Regions from separate parts of the Sphingobium sp. B10D7B genome, predicted to be linked through region 2. Evidence: predicted binding sites of a transcription regulator. Region 2 holds the regulator's gene; each other region holds the start of a gene.
The links. Region 2 encodes LexA, which represses DNA repair genes until DNA is damaged. Its sites were predicted from a motif close to GTTCCNCNCTTGTTCT; they were not measured.
Positions count from the first base shown of each region.

Region 1 (5,183 bases), 150 kb from region 2:
CCGAATTTTTGAAGGATCATATCATCTTGGAATCGCGCGATCGCTCGCTCCAGACCGAGATCCAAGGATATTGGTTCAAGCGGTAGCATGGCAACGCCGCCATCAGGCGTGGTTGACTTGCCGGCATTAGGCTTTGTGGTCACGTCAATCGTTACAGTCGTCGGCTGGTTCACCGTCGCGAAGATGACCGACGCCCGCGATTTCCGTAAGGAAGTTCGAGAGCTAGTCAGCGACTGCCGCGGAAATATCCTTGATGTGATTCAATCCGCGAGGGATTACTGGTTGGGCAATGTCGCTGACGACCGCGCATCTCATGCCGTGTCCTTGAAGGCCAATCTCTTAGCTTTGAGCCGCCAGTTGGAATTGCTCGAGCATGTGGGGCTGGCTGTCGACACCGGTTTACTCGTAGCGGTCCGCCAAGCCGCCACTAGCGGAGACTTTGAGAAAAAGGGTCGGCGCAAGTCCGCTGCAGATACGGTTAGGATTGGAGAGCTTGCATATTGCGCTCAAGATTTAATGAGCGCGATCAACCTAGCATTTTACTATAAATACCCCCCACCTAGCAAAAGTTCGAGATGGCTGCGTTGGATACCCTTCGGAGGGATATTTTTGATGCCCTCAGACAGCCGTTAGCGCCTCCAGACCGGCTTTGCTCCAAGACGCCCGCCAATGTTGCGTGAGGTTCCGCGCCGCAATACCCCGATAGAGGCGCCGATGATCGCGCGGTCATTTTCACCCTTGCCACCTCAGCGGACTCGGTGAACATTGCGTAAACCTTGTGGGGGGGGTTATCGTGAAAAATAAGAATCGTCTTCGCGAGCAGGTCGTCATTGCGGCGCTGCTCATTTTGACAGCATGTGCAGAGCAAAAGGCGCCGGACAATAACGCCGCAGGTAGCGCCGCGGGCAGCAGCCAGGACGTTGCGGCCGCGGCGCCGGCGACGACGCCTGATGGCCGGTCCTATGCCTCTGCACAGACCATGTTCGAAAAATTCAAGAACGGCGTCCTGTATTGCTATGCCCCTGGGGTCGGCGACAGTTGCGAGAGCGTGCAATATGCGGAGACCGTGGTCGGCCCTACGCAAGTGAACACGATGGCGATCTATAAGTGGAACGACGTCGAGAAGCAGGTCATGCGGCACCAGCAAAAGCTGAAGGGCGATGCGATCTGTGTGACAACCGACGAGTGGTCAGTCGAGCGGGCAAACTATTACACCTCATTCGACAATGTGGCAAAAATTCAGTCGACCGACATCAGCGCCGAGCCTGACGGTCTCGAGCGGTGGCGCAAGGATTTGCGGGAGCGTTGGAGCGGCATCATGGGCCATGAATTCTGTTATCGCTATGCGCTGCGACGCGATGAAAAAGGCGAAACGCACGGTGGCGAGTTTGAGGAGTTCAAATTCTCCGGCGGCGTTCTGCAGCCCACTGAAGAACCGGTTTATCTCAACACCTATGAACACAAAGACTTGGGAAATCTGACGCTGCGGCCACAGAATTAAGCGCGCGGGCCGGCGGCCCAGAGACGTCGGAGGGAGAATCATGACGACAGCTGTGTCTTGCAAGCTTTGTTACGGGAATGGATACCGGTCGTCTGGATCGATTTGCGAGGGCTGCGGTGGAGCGGGGTCTGTACACGTCCTCGAGCCCGCCACACCCTGCAAGCTGTGCTATGGCAATGGGTACAGATCGTCGGGATCCGTTTGCGAAGCCTGTGGCGGCTGCGGCTATGCGGGCCGCATTGGCGGATCAATCGCTGCGCCAGCAGCAACTGCGGTACCGGGGCAAATTCTCGCTACCGTGGATAATTCCGAGATTCTGACGGAGCTGCGGGCGATCAGAAGCGCCACCGCCAACTCTGCGCAGCAGATCGCGGAGATGAGCTCAATCGCCTATTTTGTCGGCGTGTTCATATCGATGGGCATGAACTTCGCCATCGGAAACGGCTTGGGCGCGCTGCTGATCTGCTGGCTATCGTGGTTGAATGTCGGATTTGTCGCCGTCGGCCTAGCCACTGGAACTTACGTGAATCCGACCGCTGGCAGTTAGGCTGCCGGTCCGCATCGAGCAGAAAGCGACGAGTTGCACGTTTGGGATGTTCCCAATCTGTTCTCTTTGGCGTTATGTGAGCTGACGAGCCAGGGAATCTGATCATGCTGCTGCCAATCGCGCAGCCGGTCCCGCTCGCCGACATGGCGCCGGGCATCCGGTTCAAGCCGATCGGCGTGGCGGGAGCCGGCTTTCCAAGCCCCGCCCAGGACTGGGAGGAGGATGCCATCAATCTGGCGGAGTTGCTTCGGCTCAACCGGGCCGGGAGCTTCGTCTTCCGCATTGATGGCTCCAGCATGATCGACGCCGGCATTTCCGACCGCGATGTCGTCGTGGTGGATCGCGACGTGACGCCGCGCAACGGCCATATCGTCATCGCGATCGTCGCCGGTGGCTTTGTGTGCCGCCAGCTCGTCTATCGCGGCGGCGTGCCCTATCTGGAAGCGCGCAACAGCCGGCAGAGCTATGCCAATCACGTCGCCGACGAATCGACGGAGATATGGGGCGTGGTGCGCGCCGGCGTGCGCGATTATCAGCGGTGAGCTGGGCGATCGTCGACGTGGAGAACATGTATGTCTCCAGCGAGCGGGTGTTCGACCCGCGCCTGCGGCGGGTGCCGGTGATCGTCCTCTCCAACAATGACGGCTGCGCGATCGCGCGCAGCGCCGAGGCCAAGGCGCTGCACATCAAGATGGGCGATCCGGTGTTCAAGATCCGCGACGTGATCAAGCGGCACGGTATCGAGCTGCGATCCTCCAATTACGAGCTCTATGCGGACATGAACCGCCGGTTCAACGCGGTGATCGGCGAGCATAGCGACCTGGTGGAGATCTACTCGATCGATGAGAGCTTCTATCAGCTGCCGACGCTGGCCGACGGCCGCGGCGATGTGGCGGCGGCGCACGCGCTGCGCGCCGCGATCCTGCGCACGGTGGGCCTGCCAACGCGGATCGGCCTGGGGCCGACACGCACGCTCTCCAAGGTGGCCAACGCACTCGCCAAGGCCACGGAGAAGATATGGGGCGGCGTCTTGGATCTGCACGATACCGAGCTGCGCGCGCGGCTGTTTGCGCAATGGCCGGTGACGGAGGTGTGGGGCATCGCGCGGGCGCTGGCGGCGCGGCTGCAGCCGCTGGGCGTGCGCACCGTGGCCGATCTGGTCGCCCTGCCCCCGGCGGTGTCGCGCTCGGTTGGCACGGTCGTGCTCGAGCGCCTGGTGCTGGAGCTGAACGGCATCGCCTGCGACGACTTCAAGCCCGAGCCGGAGGCGCGCAAGGCGACCGCCGTGACGCGCCAGTTCGGCGCGCCGGTCACTGATCTGAGCGAGCTGCGCGAAGCCATGGTGCGGCGCGCGGTACGCGCGGCAGAGAAGCTGCGGGAGCAAAGCCTGATGGCGACGCGGCTGATCGCCTTTGCGCATGGATCGCGGTTCCGCGCCAATGCGCCCTCGGCGAGCCGGCAGACGCGCCTGTCGCCCCCGAGCAACGATCCGCGCATCATCGCCGCCCTCGCCGGCAAGATGATGGAGGCGATGCATCAGCCGGGTGCGGTCTATACCAAGTGCGGGGTGTTGCTCGAGGAGCTGGTGCCGGAAGGGACAGGCCAAGGCGATCTGTTCGTCCAGGCCGATCCGCGCGCGCGGGGCCTGCTGGCGGCGATGGACGGGCTCAACGACCGGTTCGGCCGGGGCACGATCCAGCTGGCCGCGCAGGGTTTTGGCGGGCGGAGCTTCGACACCAAGCGGGGGCAGAAGAGCCCATCATGGACGACGGATATTCGGCAGATCCCGGTGGCGCGGTAGAGCGCATGTCGGTCATTCGGTCTGGTTGGCAGCGTCTGCCGCTTGTTGAAGTTTCCTGCGTCGGCGGAACGCGAGGAGCGTGAGCGGGCCGCCGACTGCAAATCCTAACATGAAGCTCTCGATAAATGTCTTGCCGGGGGTCCTTGATTTACTGAACTCCGACATGCGCTTCAGATAGCCGAGTTGCTCTTGCTCGCTCAGGATCACGCCATTTTTGTCGGCGGCGCTGATGATCAACCAGTGCTTTTTATAGTCTACCAAGGTCAGTTTGACCCGTAGCGGAAAACGCTCTCGTGGAAGGCAATCGGTGTCTCTCGTGCGCGGTCGCGCGGCCTCGCAGCTTACTCGCCGAGTACCATTGGGCATAGTGAGCTGCATCCAGCGGCTCGGAATTCCGATGTCGTCTACCACCCCTTCCCGCACGAAGCGCGGCGCCGACCGGGCAACATCGTACATGTCCGCCCGGTCATTGCCAGGGTCGAGATAACCAATCGAGGCGAAGAGCAAAGGACCCCATAGCCACCATGTTGCGAGCCAGCGCTTGTTCCAAGCAGAGAACTTACCCACTCCGCTGCGGAAGCCGGACCAATCCAGAGATTTCAGTTTCATCTGCCCCGATCTGCGCGACGCGCCGAACACCCCGGCTCGGGAATACAATCTCGGCCGCCCAGCGCAAGCCGACGTCACGCCGAACATCGCGCGCAACCTCTTAACTTCCTCGCATTTTTTGCCTGTTCCCTTTATGTCTACAGGCGGAGGGTGAGGTTCCACTATGCACGATGTTCCCCGGCTCTCGCCCATGATGGCGAGCCGCAAGCTGCAGGCGCTCGCATTCATCGAGCAGTTCTTTGCCGCGCGCGGCATCGGCCCCAGCCTGTCCGAGCTGGCCGCTGCGCTGAACTCGAACCGATCGCGGGCTCAGGGGCATGTGCGCCAGCTCGCGCGTGAAGGGCGCATCCGGTACTTCCCGGGCGTGCCGCGCGGCATCCGCCCGATCTCGGCCGAAGAGGAAGCGCTGCGCCGCCTGCAGGCGGCCGGTTATGTCGTGACAAATGCGGGCCTGCTCCCGCCTGCTGTGCTGGACCATGATCCGAGCCGGCATGGCAAAACGCAAAAACAGGAATCGAGCGGCACTGCGCCTCACGCCCGGCACTGAGCAAAAGACGCGCAGCAAGCTGGAAAAAACGCTCGACGCGCGCGCGGCGGCAATCAAGGTAGCATGGGCCGCGCGGCATCCCGAACGCGCCGCCGAGGAGCGCCGGCTGCGCAAAGCCAATCTCGCGGCGCGGGCGCGCTGGGCGCACAAGCGCAACGGCACGCCAGAAACCCACGAA
Region 1 covers NZ_JAOQOQ010000001.1:1,709,604-1,714,786, forward strand. The annotation lists gene M2331_RS08090 (STAS-like domain-containing protein) at 1-86, shown strand, start outside; gene M2331_RS08095 (hypothetical protein) at 88-633, shown strand; gene M2331_RS08100 (hypothetical protein) at 794-1,501, shown strand; gene M2331_RS08105 (hypothetical protein) at 1,800-2,048, shown strand; gene M2331_RS08110 (LexA family protein) at 2,153-2,590, shown strand; gene M2331_RS08115 (Y-family DNA polymerase) at 2,587-3,849, shown strand; gene M2331_RS08120 (hypothetical protein) at 3,862-4,458, opposite strand; gene M2331_RS08125 (LexA family protein) at 4,622-5,005, shown strand; gene M2331_RS08130 (hypothetical protein) at 4,950-5,183, shown strand, end outside.
Region 1: M2331_RS08110 (LexA family protein) is a predicted target of LexA. The motif match lies at 2,097-2,112, and genes of this name have one in related genera.

Region 2 (5,183 bases):
CCGGGCTGAACACCCAGAGCGCGCTCGCGCAGGACGGGCAGAAGTGCCGCTCGCCGGTGCTGACCTGGCAGCTGCCTTCACCATCGTCCAGCGTAGCGTGATAGATGGCGGTCTCGCCTTGCACCTTGAGCGTGCGCTTGTCGGCGTGGAGATTGATGGCATAGCCGCCACCGCCGGCGGTCTTGCGGCAGATCGAGCAATAACAGCGCAGGAATGGCACCGGCGCGTGGCTGTCGACGGACAAGCGCACGGCGCCGCATCGACAGGAACCTTCGAGCTTGAGGGGCATGGCACGGTCCTCTTGTGGTGATCGTCTCTCGAGCTGAACCGCTCTTATCTCCGCCGGTTCCCTCAGCGCCCATTGCGCGCTTCCCCTTGCGGCCACTTAATCCTTGATCTGCGCGCGCATCCTCCGCATGGCGAGCGCGCCCGGTGCCCGGCCCATGTCCGGTGGCCGCGTGCCCTGGCAGGAGATGTCCGCCCGTGATCGTTCGCAACCGCCTTGGCTTGCTCGAAGTGCTGTTCGCCTATCGCGGCACGATCATGCCGCATATCCAGCATCGGCTGGCGGGCATCGCCGTGGCCAGCGTGGCGGCCATTCTCGCGGCGCGCGCCTGGCCCGGGCTGTTCGCGCAGATCAGCGGCATTCCATTCGCGCTGATCGGCCTGTCGCTCTCCATCTTCATGAGCTTCCGCAACAGCGCCTGTTATGATCGCTGGTGGGAGGGTCGCAAGCAATGGGGCGCGCTGATCATCGCGAGCCGCTCCTTCGCGCGACTCACCTCCTCGCTGCCTGAGGAGGAACGCACCCCGCTGCTCCGCGGCATCTGCGGCTTCACCAACGGTCTTGCTGCCCGCCTGCGCCAGCATGACGAGGCGGCCGCGATCGGCAGGTGGGTAAAGGATGGGCCTTGGCGCACCTCCCCGAACCCTACCGACACCGTGCTCTACGAGATGGGCGCGCACTGCTTGCGCCTCTCCGCAGATGAAAAGATCAATCCCATCCACCACTCGCTCATCGAGGGGCAGCTCAAGGCGCTCAGCGATGTGCAGGCGGCCTGCGAGCGGATCGCCAGCACGCCGGTACCGTTCACCTATTCGCTCATTCTCCACCGCACGACCTACGTCTTCTGCCTGTTGCTGCCTTTCGCCCTGGCTGGTTCGCTGGGCTGGTGGGCCCTCATTCCGGTGCTGGTGGCGAGCTACACCTTCTTCGGGCTGGACGCCTTGGGCGATCAGCTGGAAGACCCGTTCGGCTATGATCCCAACGATTTGCCGCTCGATGCTATGACGCGGACGGTGGAACGCGAAATGCTCGCCCGCCTCGGCGCGACTGATCTCCCCGCGCCCATCGCGCCCGATCAGCACATCCTGACCTGATCGCTCGCTAGCGCAAGGCTGGAGCGCCCGCCCACCGAAACGCGAGATATTCGGCCGATCCGTGTTGACGTGGCTCGATTCGTTTCCTAAACGTTCTCCGTCCGTTCCATATTGGGGAACCACTCATGTTGACCGCCAAGCAACAGCAACTGCTCAGCTACATCAAGCAGCATCTCGATCAGGGTGGCGTCTCGCCCAGTTTCGAGGAGATGAAGGAGGCGCTGGACCTCAAGTCGAAGTCCGGCATCCACCGGCTGATCAGCGCGCTGGAAGAGCGCGGCTTCATCCGCAGGCTGCCCAATCGCGCGCGGGCGCTCGAAATCCTCAAACTGCCGGATGGTATGCCCGTGGCAGAGCGGACGGAAGAGCCGGCGGCGGCCACCAACGTGACCCCGCTGCGCAAGGCGCCCACCGCGCCGGCGCGGACGATCCCTATCGCCGCCAATGACGTGATCGAAATTCCGCTGCATGGGCGCATCGCTGCCGGTCTTCCCATCGAGGCGATGGAGAGCGACACCATGCTGCCGGTCCCGGCCGCGTTGCTGGGCGCCGGCGATCATTACGCGCTGGAAGTCTCCGGTGACTCGATGATCGAAGCAGGGATTTTCGACGGTGACTTCGCGCTGATCCAACGGACCGAGACGGCGCGCGATGGCCAGATCGTCGTTGCCCTCATCGACGAGAATGAAGCGACGCTCAAATATTTCCATCATGACGGCCGCAAGGTGAGGCTCGACCCCGCCAATCGCGATCATGAGCCGCAAACCTATGAGGCGCGGCAGGTGCGCATTCAGGGTCGGCTCGCAGGGCTATTGCGGCGCTATAACTGAGACGGGCGGTTTGGGACGCTGGCTCTAGCGCGAGCCGGTGCCCGCTATCCAGGGATGGCGACTGCGCGGGTCGTGGCCCGGCACGATCTCCCGGCTGTCCAGCAGGACCAGTGCGCCCCCCATGGCACTCAGTGCGGGCCGATCCAGCTTTGCCCAGCGCGGCACACATCCGGGCGGCAGGCGTCGGTCAGCAATCACAAGATCAGCCTGTGCGCAGGCGGCCACCAACTCGGGATAGGGAACCAGCAGGCGCGAGCGACTGATCAGCAGGTGAACCGGCGGCTGGCCGGTACGGCCCGGCAATGTCATCGCGCACATGTCCCGCGTGCATCGCGTGTCCGGCGCCTGCGTCAGGGACGCAAACTCACCGTCATAGGCGCTGGCCTCGGCCAAAGTGGTACGAACATAATCCCCGCTCCGGTCCCGCAACAGCGCCATCCGCCCGTCGCCCAGACGCACCGCCACATGATGACCATCGGCGGTGACCAGCACATCGGCGGACGGTGCCAGAAATGTCAGGAAAAAGCCGAGCGCCGCCAGAGGCAGGCCCCACCATCGCAGCGCCGTGTGCCAAAGCATCAGCCACAAGAGGCCGATCATGGCGAGCGCAAAGGCCAGTCCGCTGGAGACGGGCAGCGACAGCGTGGCAAAGGGCTGACTGGCGACACTATGCGCGATCCACAGAAGGAACTTGAGCGCCACGCCGACCACCCACCACACGGGCGCCCCCAGCCCCACAGCGTCGAGCACCAGCGCGAGCACCTCAGCCGGCATCACCACGAAGCTTGTGAGTGGAATGGCGATCATATTGGCCGCCGCGCCAAGCAGGCCCGAGCGATGAAAATGAGCGAAGGCAATCGGCGTCAGCACCAGCTCCACCAGCAAACCTGTCGCCAGCAAGGCGCCGAGGCTGCGGGTCCAGCGCTTTATCCGCCCTTCATCGCGTCGCTCGAACAGCCGCCGTGCGGGGGGATATTCGTAAAGCGCCACAATCGCGGTCACGGCAACGAAGCTCATCTGGAAGCTGGGGCCGATGACAGCCTCGGGCCAAAAGATCATCACGATCAGCGCGCCGGTCGCGATCAAGCGCAGCCCGATGGCCTCACGGCCCAGAGCCATGCCCGCGATTACCAGCAGAGCGGCAATGCACGAGCGGATCGTCGGCACCTGCGCCCCGGTGAACACAGTGTAGCCGATGCCCGCCGCGCCGCCCACGCAGGCGGCGATCATCAGCACCGGCCAGCGCAGCGCAAGGGTCGGCGAAAGCGCAAGCAGACTGACCATGATGAGAATCACGCCGCCGATCAGCGCGGAGACGTGCAAGCCACTGATCGAGAGCAGATGGGCAAGCCCGCTGCGCCGCATCGCGTCCGCATCCGCCTCACTGATCCAGTTCTGATTGCCCGTGGCGAGCGTGATCGCGATCGTCCCTTCCGGTCCCGGCAACCGCGCGGCGATGTGGTGGGCGAGAGTCGCGCGCGCATCCCCGCCAGCGGTTGCCGCATCGAGGCGCTGCACTTTGCCGAGTGCCCGCCCGGTAGCGCCGAGGCCGGAAAAATAGGCCGTCCGCGCAAAATCATAAGCGCCCGGCAGGGCAGCCGGTGCAGGCGGCATTAGCCGCGCTCGGACGGCAATGCGGTCCCCTGCGGCAATCTCCTCTGCCATCTGATCGGGCGCCGCGTTGATGCGGACCCGCGCCGGCAGATCGGGCCGGGATAGCGGCGCGACCTCCAGCCGCACCAGTCCCCGTGCAGCCAGGGGCGTCGCCGAGAGGACGCGCGCCTCCATCTCCACCACCGCGGCGCGTGCGAGCGGTGGCTGCGCCACGAGCAGCGCTTTAGCCCAGATCAGCAGACAGCCCGCCGCCAGCAGCACCGCGCCGACGGCCAGCGCAGCAGGCAAGCGTCCTCCGCGCCCCACGGCGCCAAACGCGGCGGCGGCGCCCAGCCAGAAGGCGATCCACGCCATCCACTGCGGCGGCGCAGGCAGAGTGAACCAAGCGATAATCCCGGCGCCCAGCAGGATCGGCACCCACAGTGGCAGTTGCGCCCGCTCGGCCTCCAGCACCGATTCCGCTCGCGCATGAAGCCGTCCCAACCAGACACTGCTGCGGCGCAACAACGGTATTTGTCGAGCCGGAAAAGGCGTGCTAGGGGCATTCTCGTTCACTAGGAAACCCACCCGCGACATAAGGGAAAAGCAGGCATAGCGTGGCAGAAGGACGGAAACAAACAGGCACGGTCGTCACCCGCTTTGCCCCCTCGCCTACGGGATATCTCCACATTGGCGGCGCACGCACGGCGCTGTTCAACTATCTTTTCGCCCGTCACCACGGCGGCAAGTTCCTACTGCGCGTCGAGGATACCGACCGCGCCCGCTCGACCGAATCCGCGATCGAGGCGATCTTCGACGGCTTGAGCTGGCTGGGCCTTGCAGGCGATGACGAACCGGTCTTCCAGTTCGCGCGTGCGGCACGCCATGCCGAGGTCGCCAACGCCCTGCTCGACGCCGGCCATGCCTATAAATGCTTCGCGACTCCCGAAGAGCTGGCAGCCCTGCGCGAGCAGCAACGCGCCGCGCGTCAGCCGATGCGCTACGACGGGCGCTGGCGCGACCGCGATCCCTCCGAAGGCGGCGATGCCCCCTATGTCATTCGCCTGAAGGCGGCCCGCGAGGGCGAAACCGTCATCGAAGATGCCGTGCAGGGCCGCGTGGTCGTGCAGAATGCCGAGCTGGACGACATGATCCTGCTCCGCTCGGACGGCACGCCCACCTATATGCTGGCCGTCGTCGTGGACGATCATGACATGGGCGTCACTCATGTGATCCGTGGCGATGACCATCTCAACAACGCCTTCCGCCAGCTCGGCATCATCCGCGCGATGGACTGGCCCGAGCCGGTCTATGCGCACATCCCGCTGATTCACGGGCAGGATGGTGCCAAGTTATCCAAGCGGCATGGCGCCATGGGCG
Region 2 covers NZ_JAOQOQ010000001.1:1,856,608-1,861,790, forward strand. The annotation lists gene M2331_RS08830 (GFA family protein) at 1-289, opposite strand, end outside; gene M2331_RS08835 (bestrophin family protein) at 484-1,380, shown strand; gene lexA (transcriptional repressor LexA) at 1,506-2,210, shown strand; gene M2331_RS08845 (ComEC/Rec2 family competence protein) at 2,235-4,328, opposite strand; gene gltX (glutamate--tRNA ligase) at 4,421-5,183, shown strand, end outside.

Region 3 (5,183 bases), 470 kb from region 2:
TGTCGTGGCGTTTGGCGATTATCAGGCGGGAAAACCGGCGCCCGATCCCTATCTCCTCGCCGCCGATCGGCTGGGCGTCTCGCCGGCCGATTGCCTTGCCCTTGAGGATTCCCACAATGGCGTGCGCTCGGCAGCCGCGGCAGGCATGATGACGGTGATGGTGCCGGATCTGATGGCACCTACAGCGGAAATGCAGGGCCTGTGCGCCCACATCGTCGAGGATCTGCACGCTGTGCGCGACATCGTGCTGGCTTCGCTTGCGGAAGGCCACCTGGTCGAACGGCGTTAGTCCGCGCGCCCTGTGACTCGCTCGTCGGCCATCGCATCGGCCTCCTGAGGGGCACTCTCGCCCGGTGCCGGTGCAGGTAACCGCCCAAGCGCCTCGACCGGCTCGATCGCGTCGATCTCCCGCGATCCGGTTTCGACACTCAGATCCTTGAAACGGCGCCCGGTGACCAGCACGCGGTTCTCGAAGCTGGAGACGAACTTGTTGTAGTGAGTAACTGAGCCATTGAGGCTTTTCCCGAGCGCAGCGAGATGTTCTGTTGCCTTTGCCAGCCGCTCATACATCTCCTTGCCGAGGGCCGCGATCTGCTGGGTCTGTTCGGCCATTTTCTCCTGCCGCCAGACGCTTGCGACCGTGCGCGCAATGGCGACCAGATTGGTCGGCGTGGCGAGCAGCACACGCTTCTCGAAGGCCCATTCCCACAGGCCGTCATCCTGCTCCAGCGCCGCCGCGAGGAAGTGCTCGCCGGGGATGAACATGACGACATAGTCCGCCGCATCGCCGAAGCGCGTCCAGTAATCCTTGGCGCCAAGCTGCTGCGCGTGGTTGCGGATCGCGCCGGCATGGGCCTTGAGATGCCCGACCCGCACCACCTCGTCCACAGCGTCGACCGCTTCCAGATAGGCGTTGAGCGAGCATTTGGCGTCTATGATGAGTTGCCGCCCCCCGGGCAGACGCACAATCACGTCCGGGCGCAGCCGGCCGTCGGCGGTGTCGACGGAGACCTCCGAGCGGAAATCGGCGAACTGGCTGAGCCCCGCCATTTCCAGCACGTTACGCAATTGCTGCTCGCCCCAGCGCCCGCGCGCCTTGGGGCTGGAGCGCAGCGCATTCACCAGTCGCGCCGTCTCGACCCGCGCCTCGGCGCTGCCCAGCCGAACCTGCTCAACGGCCTCGCGGAGCGCGGCGTAGCTATCCACCCGCTCCTTCTCGACCTTGCCGAGGCCTTCCTCATAGCGCTTGAGCGTCGTCTCGACGGGCTGCAACAGCGCCTTGAGGCTCGCCTCGCTCTTCTCATGAGCCTGATGGAAGCGCTGGTCGGCTCGCTCGATGAGCATGCGCTGCGCCTCGTTCAGCAACTTGCCGGCGGTCTCACTGAACTGCGCAGACAATTGCTCGCGCGCCTCACCCAGCGCGCGAATTTGGGCCTCGAAGCCCTCCATCCGCGCCTTCTGATCGGCCTGCACCGCTGCGAGCATCCGTTCGGCCTCGTCCCGCGCGCGATCGGTGTCCTCCAGTTTCGCGCGCAAGGCGTCGGTCTCTTCCGCCCGGCTCGCCGCCACCGCGAGGTCGCGCAGCGCGGCGTTGCGCATATCCTCAAGGGTGGCGAGTCGGTCGGCGAGAGCCTTGCGCTCAGCCTCAACCGGCGCAGCCATGCGGGCGCGCATCAGCCAGCCAGCGGCAAGCCCGACCAGCAGAAGAATCAGACTAAGAACGAGGCTTTCGACGGTCACGGCAACTCGCGGCAAAACAGGAACGAAATGAGAACCTATCGCCCCCGCCTCACAAGCGCAAGCCCGTCACTCGATATGGCCCTGCTCGCGGAAGAAGCTGTTGAGGGCGCCGAGCATCGTCTGCCACCAGTCTACGACATCGGCGAAATTGCGCTGGGTCAGGCCCCCATAGGTCGTCACGTCATAAGTCAGGTCGAGCGAGCCATCCTCGTCCACCGCCATCTGGCTGAACCGGTTCTTGCGGTTCCACAAATTGGCGAGCTCTGGCGTGTTCTTGCCGTCGTCCACGAAGCTGGTCGAGAAGTGGAGCGAGGCGCAGTCCTTGCCATCCTCGCATTCGTAGAAATAGATGTTGAAGTTGTAGCCGCTCGCCGCGCTGGTGATCATCGGGTTGCCGCTCGACTCGCTCTTGCTCAGGCTGGCCTTGTAGCCGGCGTCCTGGATCGCCTTCACCACCGTCTCGGGCGCATTGGCGCAGATGAGCCCCTTGCCGCACGGTTCCTCATCGGCCGCATGAGCGGGCGCCGCCATCATCAGAAGCGCACATGCTGCAGCCGAAATCCAAGCGGTCGTCTTCATCGTCGTCCCCATTTGCTCGTTACGGCCACGGCCTTATCGCGATGAAGCCGACATCGCCACACCGCAAAGCCTATTGAAGATATGTTCTTCATATGTTCTATTGAGGCATGACTGCGATCAAGGGGCGCGGCGCCCCGGCCAATCAAGTATCGAGCCGTTTCCACCTGCCCGCGCGCGAGGTGGATGGAGACTGGCTGGATGCGCGATTGGCGGACGAGGAGGACCAGGCGCCACCCCTGCTCACCACCGTGACGCTGGAGCAGGCGCGCACGATCATCACCCGCAACAATTCCCCTGACATTGGCTTTGAACAATCGGTGAATGCCTATCGGGGCTGCGAACATGGGTGCATTTATTGCTTTGCGCGGCCGAGCCATGCACGGTTCGATCTCTCGCCGGGGCTGGACTTCGAGAGCCGGTTGTTCGCCAAGCCGGACGCGGCCAGGCTGCTGCGGCAGGAACTCGCCAGGCGCGCTTATGTGGTGAAGACCATTGCGATGGGGACGAACACCGACCCCTATCAGCCCATCGAGGCGCGGTATCGCATCACGCGGGCGTGCATCGAGGTGCTGGCCGACTGCCGCCATCCGCTGATGATCACCACCAAATCCAACCGGGTGTTGCGGGATCTCGATCTGCTGGGGTCGATGGCGGCGCAGGGGCTTGTCGCGGTGGCGATTTCGGTGACGACACTGGATGCCGGGCTGCACCGCAAGCTGGAACCGCGCGCGCCCTCGCCGGCCAGCCGGCTCGCGGCGATCCGCGGGCTCTCCCAGGCGGGGGTGCCGACCCACGCAAGCCTGTCGCCAATGATCCCGGCCATCAACGATCATGAGATCGAAGCACTTGTCGCGGCGGCCGCAGAGGCGGGCGCGAAATCGGTCTCGTTTATTCCGGTGCGACTGCCCTTCGAGGTCGCGCCGCTGTTCCGGGACTGGCTCGATGCGCATTATCCGGACCGGGCCGCCAAGGTGATGAGCCTCATTCAGTCGATGCGCGGCGGGCGCGACAATGATCCCAATTTCGGCACGCGCATGCGTGGGTCCGGGGCTTATGCGGAGCTGATCGGCACGCGCTTCCGTGTCGCTCAGGCACGCCATGGCCTTGGCAAGGGCCGCCTTGCGCTGCGGCGCGATCTGTTCGTGCCGCCGTCCGATCAGGGCGATCTGTTCAGCATGCTGCGATGAACAGACCGCCCTTCGGCTATGTCAGATCAGTTGAAGGACACGCGCATCGTCGCCTTGCGGCCCCGCAACGTGTAGCCAACCGCGCCGAAGCCGATGACCAGCATGGCCCAGACAGCCGGCTCGGGCACCGGCGGAGCGTTGGTTCCGTTTACGGCAATATTGTCGATGTTCGCCGAAGCGCCACCGACGACGAAGCCGAAGACGACCCGATCGACCAGATTACTGGCGCCGGCGATGGTGGAGAAATCTCCGGAGAAGGTCGAGAGCAGGCTGAACACCGGCACCTGACCCGCAAAGCCGGTCACGCTGTAGAGCAGGTTGCTGTCCACGGTTGCCAGATCGAAGCTATCGAGCGTGAAGCTTGCGCCGCCCGCTGTCAGATCGAACAGGCTGAGCGCCGTCCCGCCGCCAAAGCCGACGCTGGGCGCGCTATTACCCGAGCCGGTATCGACCACGGAAGACCCCAGCACATTGGCGAAGGTAAACCCATCCTGCGTGTAGCTGGTGAACGGATCACCCGATCCGGAGAGACCATCGAAGCTGATGATTGCGGCCTGTGATGGTGCCGCCAAGGCGGCTCCGGCCATGAGCGCCGCTGTGACAAGCGGCAGTTTGTACATAGTTTTCATCGGTAACTCCCAAGTCCTAAGAGTCGCCCCCGGCGCCACCCGATGAACGGGATGGCACCCCCGCCGCTGCGATGGTTAACATTTCGCAAACGCACAATAGCGCTGCGTTCAATTGTGCTCACGAGGCGAGGAAAGCCGCGTTGGTTCGCGCTCCCGCGCGGTGCAGTGCAGCACGTCGCGCCTCAGGCACGGTCTAGCGGGAGGCGACCAGCGCCAGCTGTGGCCCGTGCTGAGCGAGCACCACCTTGGTCACACCGCGCACCGTTTCGACCCGCTCGCCAAGCTCGGCATCGAGCTGGAAATCCTCGCCGAGGATGACCCGCGCCCGCCCGCCATCGGGTAGCGCCGCGTCCAGCTCCACCGTCGAGCGCGCGCCGCGCCGTTCGCCCAGCATCTGCCGGAGCGAAGGAATAGCGCCGGGCTCCTCGACGGAAATGACCATCCGCATTCGCGCCGTGCCCGCGAGGCGCGCGAAGGACTGGACGTTGCGCACGGTGACGCGCGGGGTCTCCTCACCGGGCTGGCGATCCAGCTCCACGGTCAGCAGGGCGCACTCGTTGCTCTCGTGCAGGGTTGCCAGCAGCTTGCAGCTTTCCTCATCGAAGCAACTGGCCTGGAACTGCCCGCTTGAATCCGAGAAGGTCGCCGAGGCATAGCGGGCGCCGCGCTTGGTCTCGCGCCAGCGTATATCCTCGATCAGCCCCGCCATCATCGCGCCGGTTCGGTCGCCGCCGCCAATGCCATCCGACTGGCCGCACAGCTCCGCATAGCTGCGCACGCCCTTGCCGCGCGCGAGGATGCGATAGCGGTCCACGGGGTGTGCCGAGAAATAGAAGCCGAACGCCTCCTTCTCCTGCGCCATGCGCTCGACGGCGGCCCATTTCACATCCGGCAGCGGCACATCCGCATGGGAAACATCCTCCCCGCCGAACAAACCGCCCTGCCCGCTCTCGCGCTGCTCGGCGGCTTTGGCGGCAACCGCCAGCAGCGCCTCGGCCGCGGCATGGACCACCGCGCGGTCCAGACCCAGGCTGTCGAAGGCGCCCGC
Region 3 covers NZ_JAOQOQ010000001.1:1,387,026-1,392,208, reverse strand. The annotation lists gene M2331_RS06530 (HAD family hydrolase) at 1-289, shown strand, start outside; gene rmuC (DNA recombination protein RmuC) at 286-1,740, opposite strand; gene M2331_RS06520 (YbjN domain-containing protein) at 1,807-2,319, opposite strand; gene M2331_RS06515 (PA0069 family radical SAM protein) at 2,427-3,506, shown strand; gene M2331_RS06510 (PEPxxWA-CTERM sorting domain-containing protein) at 3,533-4,135, opposite strand; gene dnaE (DNA polymerase III subunit alpha) at 4,329-5,183, opposite strand, start outside.
Region 3: M2331_RS06515 (PA0069 family radical SAM protein) is a predicted target of LexA. The motif match lies at 2,403-2,418, and genes of this name have one in related genera.